DNA from 3 places in the Marinobacter sp. ANT_B65 genome. Region 3 is predicted to be linked to each of the others. Evidence: predicted binding sites of a transcription regulator. Region 3 holds the regulator's gene; each other region holds the start of a gene.
The links. The regulator FliA, encoded in region 3, starts transcription of late flagellar genes. The targets are predictions, from matches to a motif close to CTAAAGTTTNNNNNNNNNNNGCCGNTAA.
Positions count from the first base shown of each region.

Region 1: a site for FliA is predicted at 1,899-1,926, ahead of CPA50_RS02855 (methyl-accepting chemotaxis protein). Genes of this name have one in related genera too.
Region 2: a site for FliA is predicted at 1,271-1,298, ahead of CPA50_RS13235 (flagellar protein MotY). Genes of this name have one in related genera too.

Region 1 covers NZ_NXGV01000001.1:584,658-587,939, reverse strand. The annotation lists gene CPA50_RS02855 (methyl-accepting chemotaxis protein) at 1-1,793, opposite strand, end outside; gene CPA50_RS02850 (response regulator) at 2,073-3,282, shown strand, end outside.
Region 2 covers NZ_NXGV01000003.1:31,158-34,439, forward strand. The annotation lists gene CPA50_RS13230 (histone deacetylase family protein) at 1-258, shown strand, start outside; gene CPA50_RS13235 (flagellar protein MotY) at 277-1,194, opposite strand; gene pyrC (dihydroorotase) at 1,447-2,478, shown strand; gene rnt (ribonuclease T) at 2,564-3,190, shown strand; gene CPA50_RS13250 (SDR family oxidoreductase) at 3,276-3,282, opposite strand, start outside.
Region 3 covers NZ_NXGV01000001.1:1,013,433-1,016,714, forward strand. The annotation lists gene flhF (flagellar biosynthesis protein FlhF) at 1-365, shown strand, start outside; gene CPA50_RS04785 (MinD/ParA family protein) at 438-1,250, shown strand; gene CPA50_RS04790 (RNA polymerase sigma factor FliA) at 1,280-2,023, shown strand; gene cheY (chemotaxis response regulator CheY) at 2,185-2,568, shown strand; gene CPA50_RS04800 (protein phosphatase CheZ) at 2,589-3,282, shown strand, end outside.

The DNA of each region.
Region 1 (3,282 bases), 430 kb from region 3:
GCTTGTGTTTCGGCACTTTGCCCACGAATCTCCTCCATTTTTTTCGCGATGTCTTCTGTGGTGACGGAAATCTCCTCAACGGCAACAACAACCTGATCCATTTCCGAGTTAAGGGTATTGATGGAACGGGTCACCCCACCCATAGCGTCCGCAATCTGCGACGCATGGTGCTCACCTTCTTTGGCAATCTCAAGCCCGTTATTCACCAGGGTGTCCATGCTGGCGGTCTGCAGGTTGAGTTCATCGATAATGGCGACAATGTTGGTGGTGGCGGCAACGGTTTTTTGCGCCAGGGTGCGCACTTCGTCGGCCACTACAGAAAATCCGCGTCCGGCTTCTCCGGCCCGGGCTGCTTCAATCGCAGCATTCAGCGCCAGCAGGTTAGTCTGATCAGCCAGGCTGTTGATTACGCCAATAATGCCAGAAACCTTGGAGCTGGCCTGGTTAAGCAGTTTGACATGGCCGTGGGTATCCTGAATCAGGCCTGACAGCTGGCGTATGGAGGTCACGCTGTCTTCAACCACGCGGGCTCCGGACTGTGCCGACTCGTTGGCGGACTGTGTAGAAACACCCACCTGCGAAGTGCGCTCGGCAACATCATTCAAGGTGACGGATATTTGTTGACTGGCGGTGGCTGCCAGAATGGTTTGGGATTCAACAGTTTCACTGTTCTGCGCCAGTCGGACCATGGTTTTTTCGAGCTCGCCATGAACCTCGATCAAATCCCGGGTGCCAGCAATGGACTCCCGCATCAGCGTGCCGATGTTATCGATCATCTGGTTGGTGGCTCTGCCCAGAATGTTGAATTCATCGTTAGGGTTGTCGCCGAGTAACAACTTCTTGCTGAGGTCACCCTCCGACACCCGCGACAACAACTCACCCACCCTGTTTAACTGGCTGACCAGAGCCCGGGAGGTGAGGAACAAAACCAGAGCCAGCAAAGGAGCAAACAGCATAATGGAACCGACACTGACCATCTTGGCCGAGGCTTCGGCGCTTTCGGCACTCTGTATAGTGCGGGCAATAAGGCCGGACTGCAGTGATTCACTCTGCGCAATAACAGCCTGCTGCAAGCTGTCGCCGGCTTGCGTGGCACCGTCTGAAGCGGCTGCGATCTGCTTCAGAATCGCATCAGCCTGACCGAATACATCACGGTATTGCCTCACACTTTCGCCAACCACATTGTCCTGCCAGTCAAACTCTACAACAATGTCCTCCAGCACCGAAACGGCCTGGCTTGCGCGCTCTGCCAAGGCAGGGTCGCGAGCAGTAATGTAAGCATTATTGGTGCTGCCGATTTCACGGATAGCATCATCCACCAGGCTCAATGACAGCTCCCGGAGTTGCACCATAGCTTTAGCGAGTTCCTGGCGAACCCCCGCGGCGTCGGACAGGCCAAGTGCATTCATCTTCTCGAGCCATTCCCGACGCATTGCCACATAGCGTTCAGTATCCGCATGAATGGATTCGGCGAAGCGGATACTCTCGGGGTCTTCCAGCAGCCCGGCCTGACGTCGCAACGCTTCAGCATCCGATGCGAGCTCATCCAGCTTCGCCAGAAATTCGTTCTGGTTATCCTCAGAGAGATAATTCAGATCGTTTTCTACAGAGTTCCATTTGGTGGCAAGCTGACTGGCGCTGTTTTCATAGCGGGACACTTCATAAATGGACTGGTAGGAGGATGAAACTGTTTCCAGCCCCCAGAAAATTGCCCCGGCAACAATGGTCAGCCCGGTGAATGACCCGATGATGAGCAACAGAAACTTCTGGCGCCAGGAAAGATTAAGCTTCACGGAAATTCTCCATTATTATTAGTAGCAAAGAAGCGTATAAGAAAACGACATATAAGCCAATATCCCGACCCGGGCAAATACTGGGATCGGCTCGTCAGCAATATGATATCGACATCATGAAGAATAACTTGAGCTTCTCCAGCGACCTCGCTGGCGTTGCGACACTTTCCTGAAAGGGGAAATTTAAGATAGGCTTCATAATCTCCTGTCGGGAAAATGCGGCCGCCTGATAACTGCCCAACTTGCCCCGGGAGCCACTCACTGTAAAGGAGGTGCGGAATGTCAGGGACCAGCTCAGGACAGAAGTTCCAGGAACTCAGAAGCAGGTACATTAGCGGTCTGCCTGACCGGATGGGAGAACTCAGAGATTCCTGGAGCCGGCTCGTACACGTCAGCTGGAACACCAAAGCCCTGGAGTTCATGTACCAAAGCGCTCATAAGCTGAACGGCAGTGGCGCTACCTTCCAGTTTCCTGACATCACCGATACAGCGAGAACGCTGGAAGAGCAGCTACAGGCGTTACTGGCAAAACCTGATGCCTCTGCCACAGAGCGACAGGAAGTTGATAAAGCCCTCAGTGCTCTGGAACGCGCCATCGAGGCGGCATGTCAGACCATCCCTGGCCAGGATACGCCAGTCACTGTGTCGGAATCTGTCATGGAGAAGCGCAATGCCTACCGGATCGCAGTGGTTGAAGATGATCCGGATCAGGCCGCACACCTGAAGAACTGGCTGGAACAACAAGGTTATTCCGCTGAAGTATTTGAAAACCCGGACACCTACACCCAGCGGACCGACGGCCATTCCTGTCATCTGATTTTACTGGACATCAGCTTTCCCCAAGGCCCGCTGGAAGGCGTCGGGTGGCTGGAGCGAATGAAATCCCGGGCGGGCGAGAACACTCCGGTGATCATGATGTCCTCCAGGAGCGACATGGTGGCCCGGCTGCGAGCGCTAAGAGCCGGCTCCGACATCTACCTGACCAAACCTATCGACATGGGTGTACTCGAAAAACGCATTCAACAGTTGCTGGAGAACACCGCTTCAACACCGCCAAGGGTGCTATGGGTAGACGACGATACCGACCTTCTCGCCTATTACCAGTCGATGTTAAGCGAAGAAGGCTATGAAGTTGAAGGGCTGAGCCAGCCAGTACGCATTCTGGAACGCATCGAAAAATTCCAGCCAGATGCTATCGTGCTGGACCACGACATGCCCGGCTGCCAGGGAATGGAGCTGGCCAAAGTGCTTCGGCAGGATGCCCGGTACATGACCATCCCTATTCTTTTTGTGTCAGCCTCTCCTGGAAGCAAAGAGCTGTTCGAGCAGCAGAGTATCGCAGGCAACGACTATTTCCAGAAACCGCTGAACAATGAACTTTTCCTGAGTTCACTGCACCGTCATCTGATGAACGCCAGACTTATTTCGGCAAGAATCAACCTGGTAAGCCAGCGTAAAGAACCCCTTAGTCTGCAGAACCAGGACTACT
Region 2 (3,282 bases), on a different contig from region 3:
GGCTGGATCAAACGCCTGAACGCATTTAAACCTCAGGTTGTTCTTATCTCTGCCGGATTTGACGCTCACCGCCTGGACCCGATGGGAGAACTCAATCTGGAGGTCGAGGATTTCCGATGGCTCACAGAAATGCTGGTGGGCATTGCGAACGAACACAGTAACGACCGGATTATTTCGACGCTGGAAGGGGGTTACCACCTGAAAGCTCTGGCAGAGAGCGTGAACGCTCACCTGGAAGTATTGAGCTCGGTTTACTGAGGGCGGCCTGAAGTTGCGTTATCCGGCGGAAGCACCGCCATATCCATTGGCTTGCTGTAGCCCAGGCCGCTCGCCCTCGCGCTGAAGGCGAATCGTTGTGCGACGGTTATCAGCAGCTCGCCCGGACACCGGGTACTGGTCTCCGTGAGCTCTCACTGTAATCATGTCCGGGTCCACTCCGCGCCCCTTCAGATACTCAGCCACAACATTGGCACGCTCCTCAGACAATGCCCGGTTATCAATACGGTTTCCGATACGATCACTATGCCCATCTACAAATACGCGCTCTACCGTAATATCGGCCGCCAGATAGGCGACAATGTCGTCCAACAGGCCCATATCGGCTTCAGATAACGTCTTGCTCCCACTGGCAAACACTATTTTTGAACGCCCTATCTGATCGATATTTACCGGTAGAAGATTCGCAGCACAAGACCTGTAGCGCTGATACTGGCCATTGAAATTAATATTGGAAACCTGCACACGGACCGGGCTTCCATCGTACCAGGAGGCACGGGTAACGGTTGGGCGCATTCCGTCGAGAAGGCTTTGCGCAAGAATCACCGCCTGGCGGGATTCAAGGGATACCGGACGGTGCCCCTCAGATACGTGCACTACACCTACAGATTTTGGCGCTGTGCCCGGTCGCCACGCAGGCGCTTCAACAACTAACGAACCACGCCCAGGGCGCATAAGCCGGGATTCGGATTCAAGGAAAAATGAAAGGCTCTCTCCCGCCCTGTGGCTAAAAACGGCCCGGCCATAGCCTGGAACCTCATGCACCAAAGAACATTCGAAAACAGATTCAGAAAGATACCACTGGCTGTTTGAGATTCCGGCACCGTAACTTCCGGCCAGGCCTGATCCGGGCAAAAAGACGCCAAGAGCGAGTATGGCCAGCATATTCAGCGTTTTTTTGGGAAGGTCAGACACCATAAGAGTCCCATAAGAGCGCCCCACGGACGCAAGAGCAGTTATACCAGTGGTTCACGATGTTTCGTGCTTTCCATGTTTAACGGCACCCTCACAGCATTCTTTAGCTCACGAGAGGAAAAACAATCACTGGCGTGTTCTGTTATAATCTGCCAACTTTTTCAGTGCCAGAGCGCCGTTGAAAGTGAACACGCCTTTTCACGCCGCGTCTTACGCCCTTTATTGAACCTTTTGACGGTACCGCGGAATCAAATCATGACCGAACAGCTCACCCTTGTGCGCCCCGACGACTGGCACCTCCACGTTCGTGACGGCGATGTTCTTAAGGACGTTGTGCCGGCTACTGCTGCCTGCTTCGGCCGCGCGATCATCATGCCAAATCTCGTGCCACCGGTTACTAATGCCGCTGAAGCTTCAGCGTACCGGGATCGCGTACTGGCTGCGGCCAAAGGTACTGATTTCCGACCATTGATGGTGCTTTACCTTACAGAGTCCACTACACGCGAAGACATACTTGAGGCCAGAGCGGAAGGTGTTGTTGCTGCCAAGCTTTATCCAGCCGGAGCTACCACAAACTCCGCCTCTGGAGTGCAGGATATCCGCAACATCTATCCGGTACTGGAAACTATGGCAGACTGCGGCATGCTGCTGCTTGTCCATGGCGAAGTCACCGATGCAGACATTGATATTTTTGATCGGGAGAAGGTATTCCTTGACCGGGTTCTGGCGCCCACACTGCAAGCCTTCCCCAACCTCAAGGTTGTGCTTGAGCACATTACCACCGCCGATTCTGTGGAGTTTGTGCAGCATCACCAGGGGGAAAATCTTGCCGCAACGCTTACACCCCAGCACCTTATGTATAATCGCAACCATATGCTGGTGGGCGGGATTCGCCCTCACCTATACTGCCTTCCTGTTCTGAAACGCAACAGACACCAGCAAGCGCTGAGGGACGCTGTTGCCAGCGGTGACAAGCGGTTCTTTCTGGGAACCGACTCGGCTCCTCATACAAAGGATCGGAAAGAGGCAGCCTGCGGCTGTGCGGGCTGCTATTCAGCCTATGGCGCGATTGGACTCTATGCTGATATTTTTGAAGAACTTGGTATTCTTGACCGGCTGGAAGCATTTGCCAGCCTGAACGGCGCGGACTTCTATGGTCTGCCGCGAAATACCGGTACCATAACCCTGATGAGAAAACCTTGGACTATGCCCGGGGAATTACCCTTGGCGGGTGGTACCATCGTTCCGCTGAAAGCTGGCGAAACCATCAACTGGCGTTTGGCGTAATTTTCCTACGACTTCCTGATAAACAGCCACGACCGGAGCCTTAGTGACTGACGAAAACAGACAACTGCACCCCCAATCGCACCCCATGTCCCGCAGATTCCGCGGCTTTTTACCCATTGTGGTCGATGTGGAGACCGGTGGGTTCAATCCGGAACGTGATGCTCTGCTGGAAATTGCTGCGGTGATACTGACCATGGACGACGACGGTCGTTTGCGGCGTGCTGAAACCCATTTGCAGCAGATCGATCCGTTTGAAGGGGCCAATCTTGAGCAATCTGCGCTGGATTTCACGGGGATCGACCCCTGGAACCCGGAGCGTGAAGCCGTTCCCGAGCGCGAAGGCCTGAGCGAAATCTTCGGCCCCATCCGGAAAGCGATCAAGGCAAACGACTGCAAGCGCGCAATCCTGGTGGGCCACAACGCAACCTTCGATCACAACTTCGTATTTGCTGCGGCACGGCGGGCGGAAATCAACCGGAACCCGTTCCACCCCTTCTCCACGTTCGACACGGCTACCCTTGCCGGTCTGGCTTATGGCCACACGGTTCTGGCCCAGGCCTGTAAGCTGGCAGGCATTCCGTTCAACAACAAAGAAGCTCACTCCGCGGCCTACGATGCAGAAAAAACAGCCGATCTGTTCTGCGGCATCGTAAATCGCTGGCAAGAGCTGGGCGGGTTTCCGCCACCAATGATTTCAGATGAAGCTGAATAGAACAGCCACTAGTTCAATAAATAACACCTACAAAAAACCGCGCTTTAAGCGCGGTTTTTTGTTTCAAGATTACAAAGAATACTATTTACCAG
Region 3 (3,282 bases):
ATCAGGAACAGCTGACGGAGCTGGCCCGTAGTCACCACAAGGTGCGTACCCACCTCGTAGTTTCCGCAACCAGCCAGCCGCGTATTATGAAATCCGTATGGCATTGCTATAAGATGGCAAATCTAACGGGTTGTGTGATGACAAAAATTGACGAGGCTTTGACTCTGGGTGAATCTCTTGGCTTTGTGATGGAAACCGGGTTGCCGGTGGCCTATTACACAAACGGGCAAAAAATCCCCGGAGACCTGCATCATGCTGAAGCTGTTCCGCTTGTGCGGCTGGCTGTCGAGCGCCTCAAAACGCTTCAGCAACAGGCTGCAGCAGAGCTACCGTCAGGTGCGGATCGCCCACGCGAAACGGCATGAAACCCTGATAATCCGAGTTTTGTATAGCTGTGAATCATATCCGGCTAAACGTTGCGAGAGATAACAAATAGTATGAGCAGAGCACATCCGGTACAGGTGATCGCAGTTTCCGGCGGCAAGGGCGGCGTCGGTAAGAGTAATGTGTCGGTTAATCTGGGCATCGCTTTGGCCCAGAAGGGCAGGCGTGTGGTTCTGCTGGATGCTGACCTTGGTCTGGGCAATATCGATGTGCTGCTCGGGATTACGGCTAACCGTAATCTGCAGGATGTGCTGTCGGGCGAGTGCGATCTTAAAGACGTGCTGGTTGACGGCCCGGGCGGTATCAAGATCGTTCCGGCATCTTCCGGCACTCAACGCATGACCCAGCTCAGCCCTCTGGAACATGCAGGCCTGATTAATGCTTTCAGCGAGCTGGGTGATCAGATTGATGTGCTTATTGTGGACACGGCAGCAGGTATTTCCGAGGCGGTTGTAAGCTTTCTTCGGGCTTCCCAGGAGTTGCTGCTGGTGGTTTGCGATGAGCCGACATCCATCACTGATGCTTATGCTCTGATCAAGCTGATGAATCGTGACTACGCCACTAACCGGTTTCGCATTCTTGCCAATCAGGTGAGCAGCGAGCAGGAAGGTCGTCATTTGTTCGAAAAACTGACCCGGGTTACTGAACGCTTTCTGGATGTGGCATTACAATATGTAGGTATGGTGCCTTACGACGAAGCCGTGAAGAAAGCGGTTCAGCGCCAGAAAGCCGTGCTGGACGCTTATCCCCGGGCTAAAGCCTCGCTCGCGATCAAGGCGCTGGCTGACAAAGTTGAGAGCTGGCCTCTACCTTCATCTCCCCGGGGACATCTGGAGTTTTTTGTGGAGCGGCTCGTCGAAGTCTGAAACGGATCCCGTCAAACAATACCGGATACATGACATTGACGAAAAATCTGGGAATCTATAACCAGAGTGGCGTAAAGAGTTCCTCAGAACTGATTGAGGCGCATGCGCCCCTGGTCAAGAAAATAGCTCTTCATCTACTTGCCCGGCTGCCGGCCTCTGTGCAGCTGGACGACCTTATGCAGGCCGGCATGATTGGATTGCTGGAGGCTGCCCAACGCTATAGTTCCACCAAAGGCGCTACCTTCGAGACATATGCCGGTATACGCATTCGCGGTTCTATGGTGGATGAGATCCGTAAAGGTGACTGGGTGCCCCGCTCGGTCCACCGGAATGCCCGCCGGGTTAGCCAGGCAATCAGGACAGTTGAAAACCGTATGGGGCGCGAGGCCCAGGACGCGGAGGTTGCCGAAGAACTCGGTATGGAGCTTTCTGAATACCACTCTACTTTGTCCGATGCGAGCAGTGGCCGACTTTTTAGCCTTGATGAGCTCAATGAATCCGGAGACCTGCCGATAGAAGAAACAGAGACCAGAGATAATCCTCTGGACGGGCTGGCTTCAGATTCTTTCCGGAGCAGTCTGGCCGCGGCCATTGAGCAGCTTCCGGAGCGTGAAAAGCTGGTTCTGAGCCTGTATTACCAGGAGGAACTGAATCTCAAGGAAATTGGCGCTGTGCTGGGTGTCAGTGAAAGCAGAGTCAGCCAGATTCACAGTCAGGCGGCGTTGAGGCTGCGTGGCAGGCTCTCGGAATGGCGCCATGAAGATGGCAGTTAGGCCCGGCTTAGGTGTCCGGATCGTGCTTGAGTGTAGTATTTGGTAACCGGTGCTTTACAACCGTGATAAAGATCAGACAATAGATGGTTAAATCAGCGGCCTGCAACACTTTGAGCGCAAAGGTCAAAACGAATTCCGGGTCTTATTAACTGGAGGTCCCTTTGGACAAGAACATGAAGATTCTCATTGTGGACGATTTCTCCACAATGCGACGGATTATCAAGAACCTGCTCCGTGATCTGGGCTTTACAAATACGGATGAAGCGGATGACGGCAACACTGCTCTGCCCATGCTGAAAAGCGGCAAGTACGATTTTCTGGTGACAGACTGGAATATGCCTGGAATGTCTGGCTTTGACCTGCTTAAAGCGGTACGTGCGGATGACAGCCTGAAGACCCTCCCTGTTCTGATGGTGACGGCTGAAGCCAAGCGCGACCAGATTGTGGCTGCTGCCCAGGCCGGCGTTAATGGGTATGTTGTAAAGCCTTTCACCGCAGCCGTTCTCAAAGAAAAAATTGAGAAGATCTTTGAACGAATCCAGTAAGCAGAGATTGGATGGATCGTATGAGCGATAACAAAAAGATCCACCGCGGTCTCGAGCCGGAAGTAACTGAAAAGCTTCGACATCAAGCGGCGGAACTCAATCAGAGCATTGAAAGCGGGGATTATGCCCGTGCCATGGTTCTGATTAATGAATTAGGCGAGGTCCGGGATCAGAGTCTGTATCGGGAAGTTGGCCGGCTGACCCGTACGCTTCATGAATCAATCCGCAATTTTCAAATAGATCCACGCAGTGCCGAACAGAAAGAAGTTCTGTCGATGATGACAGACGCCTCAGACCGGCTCGCTTACGTGGTTCAGATGACTGGCCAGGCTGCCAACCGCACCATGGATCTGGTTGAAGAAAGTATGCCAGTTGCAAACGCAGTACGTGACGAAGCCTCTGCTTTGCGGGAGGAATGGCAACGCCTGCGCCGTCGTGAGATGCAACCGGCAGAGTTTCGTGAGCTGTATGGCCGGATTGATAATTTTTTTGTGAGCCTGACCAAGGACGCAGACACCATCTATAGCAGTCTTTCGGAAATTCTGTTGGCACAGGATTTCCAGGACCTGACCGGACAGGTCATCCAGCGCGTAACGACACTGGTCAAAGACGTGGAAGAACAGATGCTCAGCCTGGTGGTTATGGCCAGCCATGTTGATCAGCTCACTGGTACTGTGCATCAGATTGACAATGAAGAAGTGTCTGCTGAGCAGG